DNA from 3 places in the Streptomyces vastus genome. Region 2 is predicted to be linked to each of the others. Evidence: predicted binding sites of a transcription regulator. Region 2 holds the regulator's gene; each other region holds the start of a gene.

The links. The regulator HrcA, encoded in region 2, represses chaperone genes, less so after heat shock. The targets are predictions, from matches to a motif close to TTNGCACTCNGNNNNNCNGAGTGCNAA.
Region 1: the regulator HrcA is predicted to act here: its motif matches at 1,235-1,261, upstream of groL (chaperonin GroEL).
Region 3: the regulator HrcA is predicted to act here: its motif matches at 2,714-2,740, upstream of groES (co-chaperone GroES).

Annotation. Positions count from the first base shown of each region.
Region 1 covers NZ_BAAASJ010000054.1:14,278-18,677, reverse strand. Annotated here, with positions in the region: gene groL (chaperonin GroEL) at 1-1,073, opposite strand, end outside; gene ABD357_RS24135 (cold-shock protein) at 1,375-1,578, opposite strand; gene ABD357_RS24130 (MoaD/ThiS family protein) at 2,034-2,309, opposite strand; gene thrC (threonine synthase) at 2,445-3,779, opposite strand; SAM riboswitch class I at 3,798-3,956, opposite strand; gene ABD357_RS24120 (glucosyl-3-phosphoglycerate synthase) at 4,148-4,400, shown strand, end outside.
Region 2 covers NZ_BAAASJ010000124.1:231,118-235,517, reverse strand. Annotated here, with positions in the region: gene ABD357_RS42225 (16S rRNA (uracil(1498)-N(3))-methyltransferase) at 20-766, opposite strand; gene ABD357_RS42220 (nitronate monooxygenase) at 766-1,848, opposite strand; gene dnaJ (molecular chaperone DnaJ) at 2,020-3,156, opposite strand; gene hrcA (heat-inducible transcriptional repressor HrcA) at 3,157-4,173, opposite strand; gene ABD357_RS42205 (MBL fold metallo-hydrolase) at 4,397-4,400, shown strand, end outside.
Region 3 covers NZ_BAAASJ010000004.1:42,988-47,387, reverse strand. Annotated here, with positions in the region: gene ABD357_RS02245 (dipeptidase) at 1-387, shown strand, start outside; gene ABD357_RS02240 (class I SAM-dependent methyltransferase) at 384-1,736, opposite strand; gene ABD357_RS02235 (polysaccharide deacetylase family protein) at 1,809-2,564, shown strand; gene groES (co-chaperone GroES) at 2,887-3,195, shown strand; gene groL (chaperonin GroEL) at 3,301-4,400, shown strand, end outside.

The DNA of each region.
Region 1 (4,400 bases), on a different contig from region 2:
TAGTCCGAGTCGGAGTTCTCGATCTCGGCGCGGATCTGGTTGACCCGGCCCCCGACCTGCTCGGTGTCGCCGGCACCGTCGACGATCGTGGTCTCGTCCTTGGTGATGACGACCTTGCGGGCGCGGCCCAGGAGGTCCAGGGTCGCGTTCTCCAGCTTGAGGCCGACCTCCTCGGAGATGACCTCGCCGCCCGTGAGGATGGCGATGTCGCCGAGCATGGCCTTACGGCGGTCACCGAAGCCCGGAGCCTTGACGGCGACGGACTTGAAGGTGCCGCGGATCTTGTTGACGACCAGGGTCGACAGGGCCTCGCCCTCGACGTCCTCGGCGATGATCAGCAGCGGCTTGCCGGACTGCATGACCTTCTCGAGGAGCGGCAGCAGGTCCTTGACGGCGCTGATCTTCGAGTTGGCGATCAGGATGTACGGGTCGTCGAGGACGGCCTCCATACGCTCCATGTCGGTGGCGAAGTACGCCGAGATGTAGCCCTTGTCGAAGCGCATACCCTCGGTGAGCTCCAGCTCCAGACCGAAGGTCTGGGACTCCTCGACGGTGATGACGCCTTCCTTGCCGACCTTGTCCATGGCCTCGGCGATGAGCTCGCCGATCTGGGTGTCGGCGGCGGAGATGGAGGCGGTCGAAGCGATCTGCTCCTTGGTCTCCACGTCCTTGGCCTGGTCGAGCAGGGCACCGGAGACCGCCTCGACGGCCTTCTCGATACCGCGCTTGAGAGCCATGGGGTTGGCACCGGCGGCGACGTTGCGGAGGCCTTCCCTGACCAGCGCCTGGGCCAGGACGGTCGCGGTCGTCGTGCCGTCACCGGCTACGTCGTCCGTCTTCTTCGCGACTTCCTTGACCAGCTCGGCGCCGATCTTCTCGTACGGGTCCTCGAGTTCGATCTCCTTGGCGATGGAGACACCGTCGTTGGTGATCGTGGGGGCGCCCCACTTCTTCTCGAGGACGACGTTGCGGCCCTTGGGGCCGAGGGTCACCTTGACGGCGTCCGCGAGCTGGTTCATGCCGCGCTCGAGGCCTCGCCGCGCCTCCTCGTCGAACGCGATGATCTTGGCCATGTGAAGTGGTCCTCCCGGACTGGGGTGGATTGCTCCGGACCGCGCTGGCGCCCGCGACGGACGGCCTGCCTGCCCCGTGGTTCCTTGCCCCACTTGGCCTGCGGGCCTCACCGACCCGGTCCTCGTTGTCACTCTCACCTTCAGAGTGCTAACGCCAATGATTAGCACTCGCACCAGTCGAGTGCAAGCGGCTACCACAGTGCGGGCGGGCTGCCGCCAGGCATGCCGAAGGGCCCGTACCCCTTGAGGTACGAGCCCTTCGGAAGAAGAACGTGTCGCTGCAGATCAGTCGGCGCGTGCTTCAGCCGGCCACGCGGACCATGTCCGCCTGCGGCCCCTTCTGGCCCTGCGAGATCTCGAACTCGACTCGCTGACCCTCTTCCAGGGTGCGGTAGCCGTCCATCTGAATCGCGCTGTAGTGGACGAATACATCCGCACCACCGTCGACCGCGATGAAGCCGTACCCCTTCTCCGCGTTGAACCACTTGACGGTGCCCTGAGCCATGCCTAACTCCCCTATTACTGGCCCTTGCACAGATCCACACTTCGCGGATCCGGGTCAGACCTCACCCCCCAACGGTTGGGGGTGTGCGCCGGAACGCGTCGACCGCGGCTGAATGTATCTGCCCAACTGCCGTCTGCAACAGGTCAATCGGACGAGAAATCTGGGCATGGCCGATCCGGAATGTACGGAGAATTCACCCTAGAGGGGGGCAAGTCGGGCTCCATAAAAGGAGCAATTGACGCAAAAGACGCGCACACTTTGGCTACTTCTTATCGGGCATCCGACAGGAATGCACATGCATTCGGCCCGGGGGAGCACCAAGTTCCCCAACTGTACCGCGCTCAACCATACAGAATTGCCCCCTCCGCTTAACTCACGGAGGGGGCAATTCGATGAACCCTGAGTGACTTGCATTACCGACGGTAACGATCAGCCTCGGGCGCTGTACCGGATGATCAGCCTCCGGCGACGGCCGGAATGATCGAGACGCCGGCCCCGTCGGGCGTCGCCGTCTCCAGCCCCTGCTCGAACCGCACATCGTCGTCGTTCACGTACACGTTGACGAACCGACGCAGCTTGCCCTGATCGTCCAGGACACGCGCCGCGATCCCGGTGTGGTTCTTCTCCAGGTCGGCGATGACCTCGGCGAGGGTCGCCCCTTCGGCGGCGACCTCGGCCTGACCGCCGGTGTAGGTGCGAAGGATGGTGGGGATGCGAACGTTGACGCTCATGGGGTTATGACCTCCGGTCAGGTATGGAGCGCCCCGAAGGGGCGCGGGGCGGTGACATTTGCGGCTCCGCCGCGGGGCACGGCACGACCAGACCCCACCGGCCTGCAGCTTGAATACAGCCCTTGCCGCGAAGCGCTACGCGAGGCCGGCCTCTCGGAAAGAGCCCAGGCTGGGTCGGATCGTGGCGGTGAGCCCGGTCCCGGCCACAGCGTCGAGGGTCTTGAGACCGTCACCCGTGTTCAGGACGACAGTCGTGAGGCTCGGGTCCAGCACACCGTTCTCGATCAGCTTGCGCGCAACCCCCACCGTCACACCACCGGCGGTCTCCGCAAAGATCCCCTCGGTCCGCGCCAGCAACTTGATCGCGTCCACGATCTGCTCATCGTTGACGTCCTCGACCGCGCCACCCGTACGCCGCGCGATGTCCAGCACGTACGGACCATCGGCGGGGTTACCGATCGCCAGCGACTTCGCGATCGTGTCCGGCTTCTGCGGCCGTACGACGTCATGGCCCGCCTTGTAGGCGACGGACACCGGCGAGCACCCCTCGGCCTGGGCGCCGAAGATCTTGTACGGCTTGTCCTCGACGAGTCCGAGCTTGATGAGCTCCTGCAGACCCTTGTCGATCTTCGTGAGCTGCGAGCCGGAGGCGATGGGCACCACCAGCTGGTCGGGAAGCTGCCAGCCGAGCTGTTCGCAGATCTCGTACGCGAGGGTCTTGGAACCCTCGGCGTAGTACGGGCGCAGGTTGACGTTGACGAAGCCCCAGCCCTCGCCGGCCGGGTCGCCGATCAGCTCGGAGCAGAAGCGGTTCACGTCGTCGTAGTTGCCCTCGATGCCGACGAGCTCGCCGCCGTACACCGCGGCCATGACGACCTTGCCCTGCTCCAGGTCGTGCGGGATGAACACGCAGGAACGGAAGCCGGCGCGGGCGGCGGCGGCGCCGACGGCACCGGCGAGGTTGCCCGTCGAGGAGCAGGAGAGGGTCGTGAAGCCGAAGACGCGGGCGGCCTCCAGGGCCTGGGCGACGACGCGGTCCTTGAAGGAGTGCGTCGGGTTGCCGGAGTCGTCCTTCACGAAGAGCTTGCCGGGGTCGACGCCCAGCTCGCGCGCGAGGTTGTCGGCCTTGACGAGCTCGGTCCAGCCGGGGTTGATGTTCGGCTTGGTGGCCACGTCCGCGGGGACGGGCAGGAGAGGCGCGTACCGCCAGATGTTCGCGGGGCCCGCCTCGATGCGCTTACGGAGTTCCTCGGTGTCGTACGCCGAGAAGTCGTACGCGATCTCCAGCGGGCCGAAACACTCCTCGCAGGCGAAGACGGGGCCGAGCGGGACGCGGTGGCCGCATTCGCGGCAGGAGAGCGCAGCGGCGGGGCCGAGGTCTACGGAGGGGGTGTCCACGGAGTTCGTGGGGGCCGCCGGGTCGGCGGAGGTTTCAGTGTTCGTGGTGCTTGCAACTGTCTGCGCAGCCATGTGAGGCGAGGCCCTTTCTCCTCATCTTCCTCACGACGCATCTCGCCGTGAGACGGATTTGGCACCTTCACTAGCCGGGAGCCTCGCGGAATCGATCATCTTCGATCGGTACGAGAACCGGCTGGAGGGTTGCCGGGGCTTCAACGGGCCGTATCCCTCTGCCCCTCTGGATGAGCGCTATTCGGTTGTGAGTATCCGGTTGTCGGCTGGGCGACCCGCGACATGCGATGGTCATCAGCGTTGTTCAAGACTGTAACCGAAGGCCTGGATCGTGGTGAGACCAGTCCGAACCGCGAGATGACAGTCACAAGAGCTGCTGCCCCAGCGGGCACTCGCGAACCCGGTCCAATGTCAAGGGAGAGCCGCACGTGCTGGAAGACGTCGAGCGCTGGCTGAACACGCGCTCCTGGTCCGTTGGCGACCGCCCGCTGAAGAAGCTCATCGCCGCGAAGCGCGCGGCCAACTCCACAGTGAGCGTCGTACTGCCCGCGCTCAACGAGGAGGAGACCGTCGGCGAGATCGTCGCCGTGATCCGCCGCGAGCTGATGACCAAGAAGGTGCCGCTCGTCGACGAGATCGTCGTGATCGACTCGGGCTCGACGGACCGTACCTCGGAGGTCG
Region 2 (4,400 bases):
GGGCGAGAGCCCCCCGCCGTCAGGACCAGCGGCCCGTGCGCCCCAGGAGCAGCGCCGTCGCCGCCGTGCCCGCCGTCGACGTACGCAGCACACTGCGCCCCAGCCGGTACGCCTTCGCCCCCGCTTGGGCGAAGGCCTCCAACTCCTCCGGAGACACGCCGCCTTCAGGACCCACCACGAGCACGATCGAGCCGGAGGTGGGCAGTCCGGTGGTGGCGAGTGGCTCGCTCGGGTGGGAGCGGTCCTCGTGGAGCACCGCCGCGAAGGCCGCCGTGGTGAGGAGTGCGGCGACCTGCTTGGTGGTCATCGGGTCCGTGACGCGGGGGAACCGTACCCGGCGCGACTGTTTGCCCGCCTCCCTCGCCGTCGCCCGCCACTTGGTGAGGGCCTTGAGGCCACGGTCGCCCTTCCACTGTGTGATGCAGCGGGCGGCCGCCCAGGGGACGATCTCGTCGACGCCGGTCTCCGTCATCGTCTCGACGGCGAGTTCGCCCCGGTCGCCCTTCGGGAGTGCCTGGACGACGGTGATACGCGGCGTCGGCTCCGGCTCCTCGTGGACCTCGTGGAGTTCGGCGACCACCAGCCGGTCCTTGCCCTCGGCCGCCTTCACCACGCCCTCCGTCCAGCGCCCGCGGCCGTCCGTCAGCACCACGTCCTCGCCGGGCCGGAGCCGTTTCACGGACACGGCATGCCGCCCCTCGGGGCCGTCGAGGACGAACTCCGGGCCGGCCGGCACCTCGTCCACCACGAACACCGGCGCGGTCATCAGACGGCACCCCCGCCGGGCAAGGCCGCCAGGGCCGACTTCGCCGCGGCCAGTTCGTCCGCGAGCACCTCGACCAGCTGCTGCGCCGGCAGATCGCGGGCGAGCCGGTGCCCCTGCCCCGCCCACAACGCCATCCCCTGCGCGTCCCCCGCCTTGGCCGCCGCCTTGCGCAGGCCGGAGGTGAGGTGGTGGATCTGGGGGTACGCGGCCGGTGCGTACGGGCCGTGCTCGCGCATGAAGCGGTTCACCAGGCCGCGGGCCGGGCGGCCGGAGAAGGCGCGGGTCAGCTCCGTACGCACGAAGAGGGGGTTGGTGAGCGCCTGCTTGTGCAGGGCGTTCGCGCCGGACTCGTGCGTGGCGAGGAATGCCGTGCCGAGCTGGGCGGCGGTGGCGCCCGCGGCGAGCGCGCCGGCGATCTGGCCGCCGCGCATGATGCCTCCGGCCGCGACGATCGGGATCCGTACGGCCTCGCGGACCTGCGCGATCAAGGAGAGCAGTCCGATGCCGGAACCGTCCGTCTCCGGGTTGTCGCGGTGGGTGCCCTGGTGGCCGCCCGCCTCGACGCCCTGCACGATCACCGCGTCCGCGCCCGCCCGCTGCACGGCCTGCGCCTCCTCGACGGTGGTCGCGGTGACCATGGTGAACGTGCCGGCGCGGGCGAGGGAGTCCAGGACCTCGCGCGTGGGGCAGCCGAAGTGGAAGGAGACGATCGGCACCGGGTTGTCGAGGAGCACGGCGAGTTTGGCGTCGTAGCCGTCGTCGCGTCCGCTGTCGGGATCGCCCAGCTTGGTCTCGTACCAGGCCGACTCGCCGGCCAGCTGGTTGGCGTAGACCTCGACGGTGGCGGGGTCGGCGTACTCGGGCTGGGGCATGAAGAGGTTCACGCCGAAGGGCCGGCTGGTCGCCCCGCGCAGCTGCTTGATCTCCTGGTACATCCCGTCGGCCGTTTTGTAGCCGGCGGCGAGAAAACCGAGCCCCCCTGCCTCGGACACGGCCGCGGCGAGCTGCGGCACGGAGACGCCGCCCGCCATCGGGGCCTGCACGATCGGAAGGGGGAAAAGATCGGTCAGTGCGGAGGACATGACGGCATGTTGTCACGTCCCCAGGAGAGGACCGAATCCGGCCTTCCACCTGGCATACGCCAGGGGAATGGGCGCCGGTCAGCACCTACGGCGGAGGCCTCCGGGCACGAGAACAAGCCGCGCTCGGAGACCCCCGCAGGCGTGCTGCCAGTTCACGAGAAGCACCTGCCCTCAGCGACCGTTGAAGGCATCCTTCAGCCGCGAGAACAGACCCTGCTGCCCAGGCTGGAACTGCCCCGTAGGCCGTTCCTCCCCCCGCAGCTTGGCCAGCTCGCGCAGCAGCCGCTCCTGCTCCACATCGAGCTTGCTCGGAGTCTGGACCTCGACGTGGACGATGAGGTCGCCGCGACCGCCGCCGCGCAGATGCGTGACACCGCGGCCGTGCAGCGGGATCGACTGGCCGGACTGGGTGCCGGGGCGGATGTCGATCTCCTCCATGCCGTCGAGCGTCTCCAGCGGGACCTTCGTGCCGAGCGCCGCCGCGGTCATCGGGAGGGTGACCGTGCAGTGCAGATCGTCGCCGCGGCGCTGGAAGGCGGGGTGCGGGACCTCGTGGATCTCGACGTAGAGATCACCGGCGGGCCCGCCACCGGGACCGACCTCGCCCTCTCCGGCGAGCTGGATCCGCGTGCCGTTGTCGACACCGGCCGGGATCTTCACGGTCAGGGTCCGGCGGGAGCGTACGCGTCCGTCGCCCGCGCACTCCGGGCACGGGTTGGGTACGACCGTGCCGAAGCCCTGGCACTGCGGGCAGGGCCGGGATGTCATGACCTGGCCGAGGAAGGACCGGGTGACCTGCGAGACCTCGCCACGGCCTCGGCACATGTCACACGTCTGCGCCGAGGTACCCGGAGCCGCGCCCTCGCCGCTGCACGTGGTGCAGACGATGGCCGTGTCGACCTGGATGTCCTTCGTCGTCCCGAAGGCCGCCTCGTCGAGCTCGATCTCCAGGCGGATCATCGCGTCCTGGCCGCGCCGGGTGCGCGAGCGCGGGCCGCGCTGGGACGCCGTACCGAAGAACGCGTCCATGATGTCCGAGAAGTTCCCGAAGCCGCCCGCGCCGAAGCCGCCCGCGCCACCTGCGCCCGCCTGGGACAGCGGGTCGCCGCCGAGGTCGTAGACCTGCTTCTTCTGCGGGTCCGACAACACCTCGTACGCGGCGTTGATCTCCTTGAACCGCTCCTGCGTCTTCGGATCAGGATTGACGTCCGGATGCAGCTCGCGGGCGAGTCTCCGGAAGGCCTTCTTGATCTCGTCCTGTGACGCGTCGCGGCGCACGCCGAGTACGGCGTAGTAGTCCGTGGCCACTTACGACTCCGCCAGGATCTGTCCGACGTACCGTGCCACCGCTCGTACCGCTCCCATCGTTCCCGGGTAATCCATGCGGGTCGGTCCGACCACGCCGAGTTTGGCTACTGCCTCGCCGCCCGAACCGTAACCGACAGAGACGACCGAAGTGGAGTTGAGTCCCTCATAGGCGTTCTCATGACCGATCCGCACCGTCATACCCGAATCGCTTGCCTCGCCAAGGAGTTTGAGGAGGACGACCTGCTCCTCCAATGCTTCCAGAACGGGCCGGATCGTGAGGGGAAAGTCATGTCCGAAGCGGGTGAGATTGGCGGTGCCGCCGATCATCAGCCGCTCCTCGGTCTCCTCGACGAGCGTCTCCAGGAGGGTGGAGAGCACCGTCGAGACCGTGCCGCGGTCCTCGGCCTCGAAGGCCTCCGGCAGGTCCTGCACCAGCTGCGGGACGTCTGTGAACCGGCGGCCCGCGACCCGGCTGTTGAGCCGCGCGCGTAGATCCGCCAGAGACGTCTCCCCGAACGGTGCCGGGCAGTCGATCATGCGCTGCTCGACCCGGCCCGTGTCCGTGATCAGTACGAGCATGACGCGGGCCGGAGCCAGCGACAGCAGCTCCACGTGCCGCACCGTCGAACGGGTCAGGGACGGATACTGCACCACGGCGACCTGCCGGGTGAGCTGCGCCAGCAGTCGTACGGTCCGGCCCACCACGTCGTCCAGATCGACCGCGCCGTCGAGGAAGTTCTGGATCGCCCGTCGCTCGGGCGCCGTCATCGGCTTGACGCCCGCGAGCTTGTCGACGAAGAGGCGGTAGCCCTTGTCCGTGGGGATGCGTCCGGCGCTGGTGTGCGGCTGTGCGATGTAGCCCTCGTCCTCAAGCGCCGCCATGTCGTTGCGCACCGTCGCCGGGGAGACTCCGAGGCTGTGCCGCTCGGTGAGCGCCTTGGAACCCACCGGCTCTTCCGTGCCCACGTAGTCCTGGACGATGGCGCGGAGCACTTCGAGCCTGCGTTCACTGAGCATCGCGCACACCTCCAGCTGGACTTTCCCGTGGTCGTCGCCTGTCTTCGGTTGGCACTCATCGCGCACGAGTGCCAGCATCCCGGCTCAAGTGTACGGCCGTGGGGTGGCGCCCCGGCAAGGGCGGACCTGAGCCGCTGATCCGAGGTGTACGGGCATGTCCTGCTCTGTCGGGGACATACAGCTAGCGTCGTTGCATGACGGTGACTTGGGAAGAGTCCGCGGGATGG
Region 3 (4,400 bases), on a different contig from region 2:
CGTGAGCACGGCTTCCACCCCCTGGACACCACGTCGGAGGCAATGAAGGTCCACCGCGCCTTCGAGGACGCGCACCCCCGCCCGGTCGCCACGGCCGCGACGGTCGCCGACCACCTGGACCACATGCGCGAGGCCGCCGGAATCGACCACATCGGCATCGGCGGCGACTACGACGGCACGGCCTTCACCCCCGACGGCCTGGGCGACGTCTCGGGCTACCCGAACCTCATCGCCGAACTCCTCAGCCGCGGCTGGTCAAAGCCCGACCTCGCCAAGCTGACCTGGCAGAACGCCGTACGGGTCCTGGGAGCAGCGGAGGACGTGGCACGCGCCGAGCGCTCCCGCAGGGGGCCGTCGAACGCGACACTGGCACAACTGGACGGCTAACCAGGGGACTTCTGCCGCTGGACGGGGTGCCCGATCAGCATGGTCGGGGCCCCCTGCACCCGCGTCAGGAACACCGTCGCCGAGTTCGGCCCCTGCGGCTTCACCTTGCGGCGGAGTTCCTCCGGCTCGACCGCTGAGCCGCGTTTCTTGACGGTCAGGGTTCCGACCTTGCGCTCTCGGAGCAGCGCCTTCAACTTCTTGACACTGAAGGGGAGTTGGTCGGTGATCTCGTAGGCGGTGGCGTACGGGGTCGGGGTCACGGCGTCCGCGGTGACGTACGCGATCGTTTCGTCGAGCAGTCCGCCGCCGACCTCCTCGGCGACCTCCGCGACCAGGTGGGCGCGGATGACGGCACCGTCGGGTTCGTACAAGTACCGCCCCGGCGGCCGCACTTGAGGATCGGGCAGCCCACGGCCGCGCAGGCGGCGCGGCCCTGGCAGCAGAGTGGCGCGCACCAGCCCGGGTTCGGTGCCGAACCACAGCACGGCCTCCTTCACGTCACCGGAATCCGAGACCCACTCGGCCTCGGCGTCGCCCGGGACCGCCTCGTGCGGAATCCCCGGCGCGACCTTCAGCGCGGCATGAGGCGCCTTGAGTGCCACGTCGATGGCCCAGGACAGAGGCGGCGAGTAGGCCTCGGGATCGAAGACACGCCCGCCCGTCACCCGACCACCGCCCCTCACCGACGCTCCCCCAGAGCTGAATGCCTGGGGGGACCCCCAGCGCGCGGCCCCTCCTTGTCTGCCGCCACGCCTGGCAGGGTCGACGAAGACGGCGTCATACGCGGACGTGTCGACCTCCGTGACATCCGCCTCCCGTACGTCGATCAGGTCATCGAGCCCGAGCGCGTCGGCGTTCGCTCGCGCCACCGCGCAGGTCAGCGGGTCGCGATCGACAGCGAGGACACGTACCCCCGCGCGGGCGAGAGCGATCGCGTCGCCGCCGATGCCGCAGCAGAGATCGGCGACGGACCGTACGCCGAGCTCCGTGAAACGCTCCGCCCGATACGCCGCGACCGTCGCCCGGGTCGCCTGCTCGACCCCGTTAGCGGTGAAGAACATCCGCCCGGCGTCCGCGCCCCCGAACTTCCCCACCGCCCGCTGCCGCCACCGCGCCTGAGCGATCGCCGCGGACACGAGCTCGACGGGATGCTCCCGCCGCAACCGCGTGGCCACGGCCAGCTCCTGCGCCGGCTCGACCTCCCGCACCTCGTCGAGCAGAAACCGTCCGCGGTCGGTGAGCAGCGCGGCGAAGGAGGCCAGGGGGTCGTGATCGTCCACGGTTCCATTGTGGGCCAGTCGGTGGATGGTGCGCGCCCGGCGGTGGTGTCGGGGGCTCGTAGGGCCCATGGCCTGTGAGGATCCGGGACCATGCGTTCAGTACGACAAGATGGCAGAACTGGTTTCAGCCGCGCTCTCGCCATGGCCGTACTCGCGTCCGCACTGCTCGCCGTAGGCGCCACCGGCTGTTCCCGGTCCGTCGACCCGGTCGAACGGCTCGACAAGAAGGCGACGTCGGCGCTGCGGACCCACAGCCTCCCGGCCACGACATACCGCCGCTGGGGCCTGGCCGCCCCGCTCCCCCCGGCGCCGAAGCCACCCGCCCGCCCCGCCGTACGCCCCGCGGGTCCGGGCCTGCCGCCCGTCGTCGACCGCGTCCCCACCCGCGACAAGGTCGTCTTCCTGACCTTCGACGACGGCGCCGAGCGGGACCCGAGGTTCGTCGACATGGTCCGCGAACTTCGGCTGCCGGTCACCATGTTCCTCACGGACAGCGTCGTCGGACCGGGGTACGCGCACTTCGGCCGCCTGCGCGCGGTAGGCGCGAGCGTCCAGAACCACACCCTGGACCACCCCTACCTGCCCGGCCTCCCCTACGCCGGCCAGCGAGCCGAGATCTGCGGCCAACAGGAGAAACTCAGGCAACGCTTCGGAATCCGGCCCCGCCTCTTCCGCCCCCCGTACGGCGCCTACAACGACGACACGCTCAGAGCGGCCGCGGACTGCGGACTGACGGCGGTGATCCTGTGGAGCAACCAGGACCGCCTCAGGCCGGGCGACATCCTCCACTGCCCAGAGGGCCAGCACGGCACAAGCCTCACAGAGGCCACGACCAGAATGCTGACCCGCATCCAGGAGCAGGGCTTCACGCTGGCGCGCTTGGAGGACTACCTCTAGCCAAATCGGCCCGTCCGGCGTTTGAGGACGAGGCCGCAAGGCCGATCAACCACCCACCCACCCGCGCATTCCCGCCCACCCTGGGCACCCCCCGCCCGGCCGGCGACACCAGTGCAGGGTGCCCAAAACCTCGAACACGCCGGAGGCGATTGGCACTCCGCTTGACCGAGTGCTAATCGCGGTCATAGTCTCAGGTCTGGCACTCCCCAGTGGAGAGTGCCAACAACGCGACGGGCAGGTCCGGCACCCGCGACGACGGATCGACCTGGTCGCCACCTCAGACAGTTAACCCCGTGAGATCTCCGAAGGGGGAGGTCGGATCGTGACGACCGCCAGCTCCAAGGTTGCCATCAAGCCGCTCGAGGACCGCATTGTGGTCCAGGCCGTCGAGGCCGAGCAGACCACGGCCTCGGGCCTGGTCATCCCGGACACCGCGAAGGAGAAGCCCCAGGAGGGCGTCGTCCTTGCCGTGGGCCCGGGCCGGTTCGAGAACGGCGAGCGCCTGCCGCTCGACGTCAAGACCGGTGACATCGTGCTGTACAGCAAGTACGGCGGCACCGAGGTGAAGTACAGCGGCGAGGAGTACCTCGTCCTCTCGGCTCGCGACGTGCTCGCGATCATCGAGAAGTAATTCACCCAGGTTTGCTTTGAACTGCGCCCCTGGCCCCCCGCAACCACTAAGAAGCCGGGCGCCGGGGGCGCGGTTCGTTTTTCCCGAAAGGACTGACTCAGCTCCATGGCGAAGATCCTGAAGTTCGACGAGGACGCCCGTCGCGCCCTCGAGCGCGGCGTCAACAAGCTGGCCGACACGGTCAAGGTGACCATCGGCCCCAAGGGCCGCAACGTCGTGATCGACAAGAAGTTCGGCGCGCCCACCATCACCAACGACGGCGTCACCATCGCCCGCGAGGTCGAGGTCGAGGACCCGTACGAGAACCTCGGCGTCCAGCTGGTGAAGGAGGTGGCGACCAAGACCAACGACGTGGCGGGTGACGGTACGACCACCGCCACCGTGCTCGCTCAGGCGCTCGTGCGCGAGGGCCTGCGGAACGTCGCCGCCGGCGCGTCCCCCGCCGCCCTGAAGAAGGGCATCGACGCGGCCGTCGCCGCGATCTCCGAGGACCTCCTCGCGACCGCCCGCCCGATCGACGAGAAGGCTGACATCGCCGCCGTCGCCGGGCTTTCCGCCCAGGACCCGCAGGTCGGCGAGCTGATCGCCGAGGCGATGGACAAGGTCGGCAAGGACGGTGTCATCACCGTCGAGGAGTCCAACACCTTCGGTCTCGAGCTGGACTTCACCGAGGGCATGGCCTTCGACAAGGGCTACCTGTCGCCGTACTTCGTGACGGACCAGGAGCGCATGGAGGCCGTCCTCGACGACCCGTACATCCTGATCCACCAGGGCAAGATCTCCTCCATCCAGGACATGCTGCCGCTGCTGGAGAAGGTCATCCAGACCAACTCCTCCAAGCCGCTGCTGATCATCGCCGAGGACGTCGAGGGCGAGGCCCTGTCGACCCTGGTCGTGAACAAGATCCGCGGCACGTTCAACGCGGTGGCCGTGAAGGCCCCCGGTTTCGGCGACCGCCGCAAGGCGATGCTCGGCGACATGGCCACCCTCACCGGTGCCACCGTCATCGCCGAGGAGGTCGGCCTCAAGCTCGACCAGGCCGGTCTTGACGTGCTGGGCACCGCCCGCCGCGTGACCGTCACCAAGGACGACACGACGATCGTCGACGGCGGCGGCAAGTCCGACGACGTCGCGGGCCGCGTCAACCAGATCAAGGCCGAGATCGAGACCACGGACTCCGACTGGGACCGCGAGAAGCTCCAGGA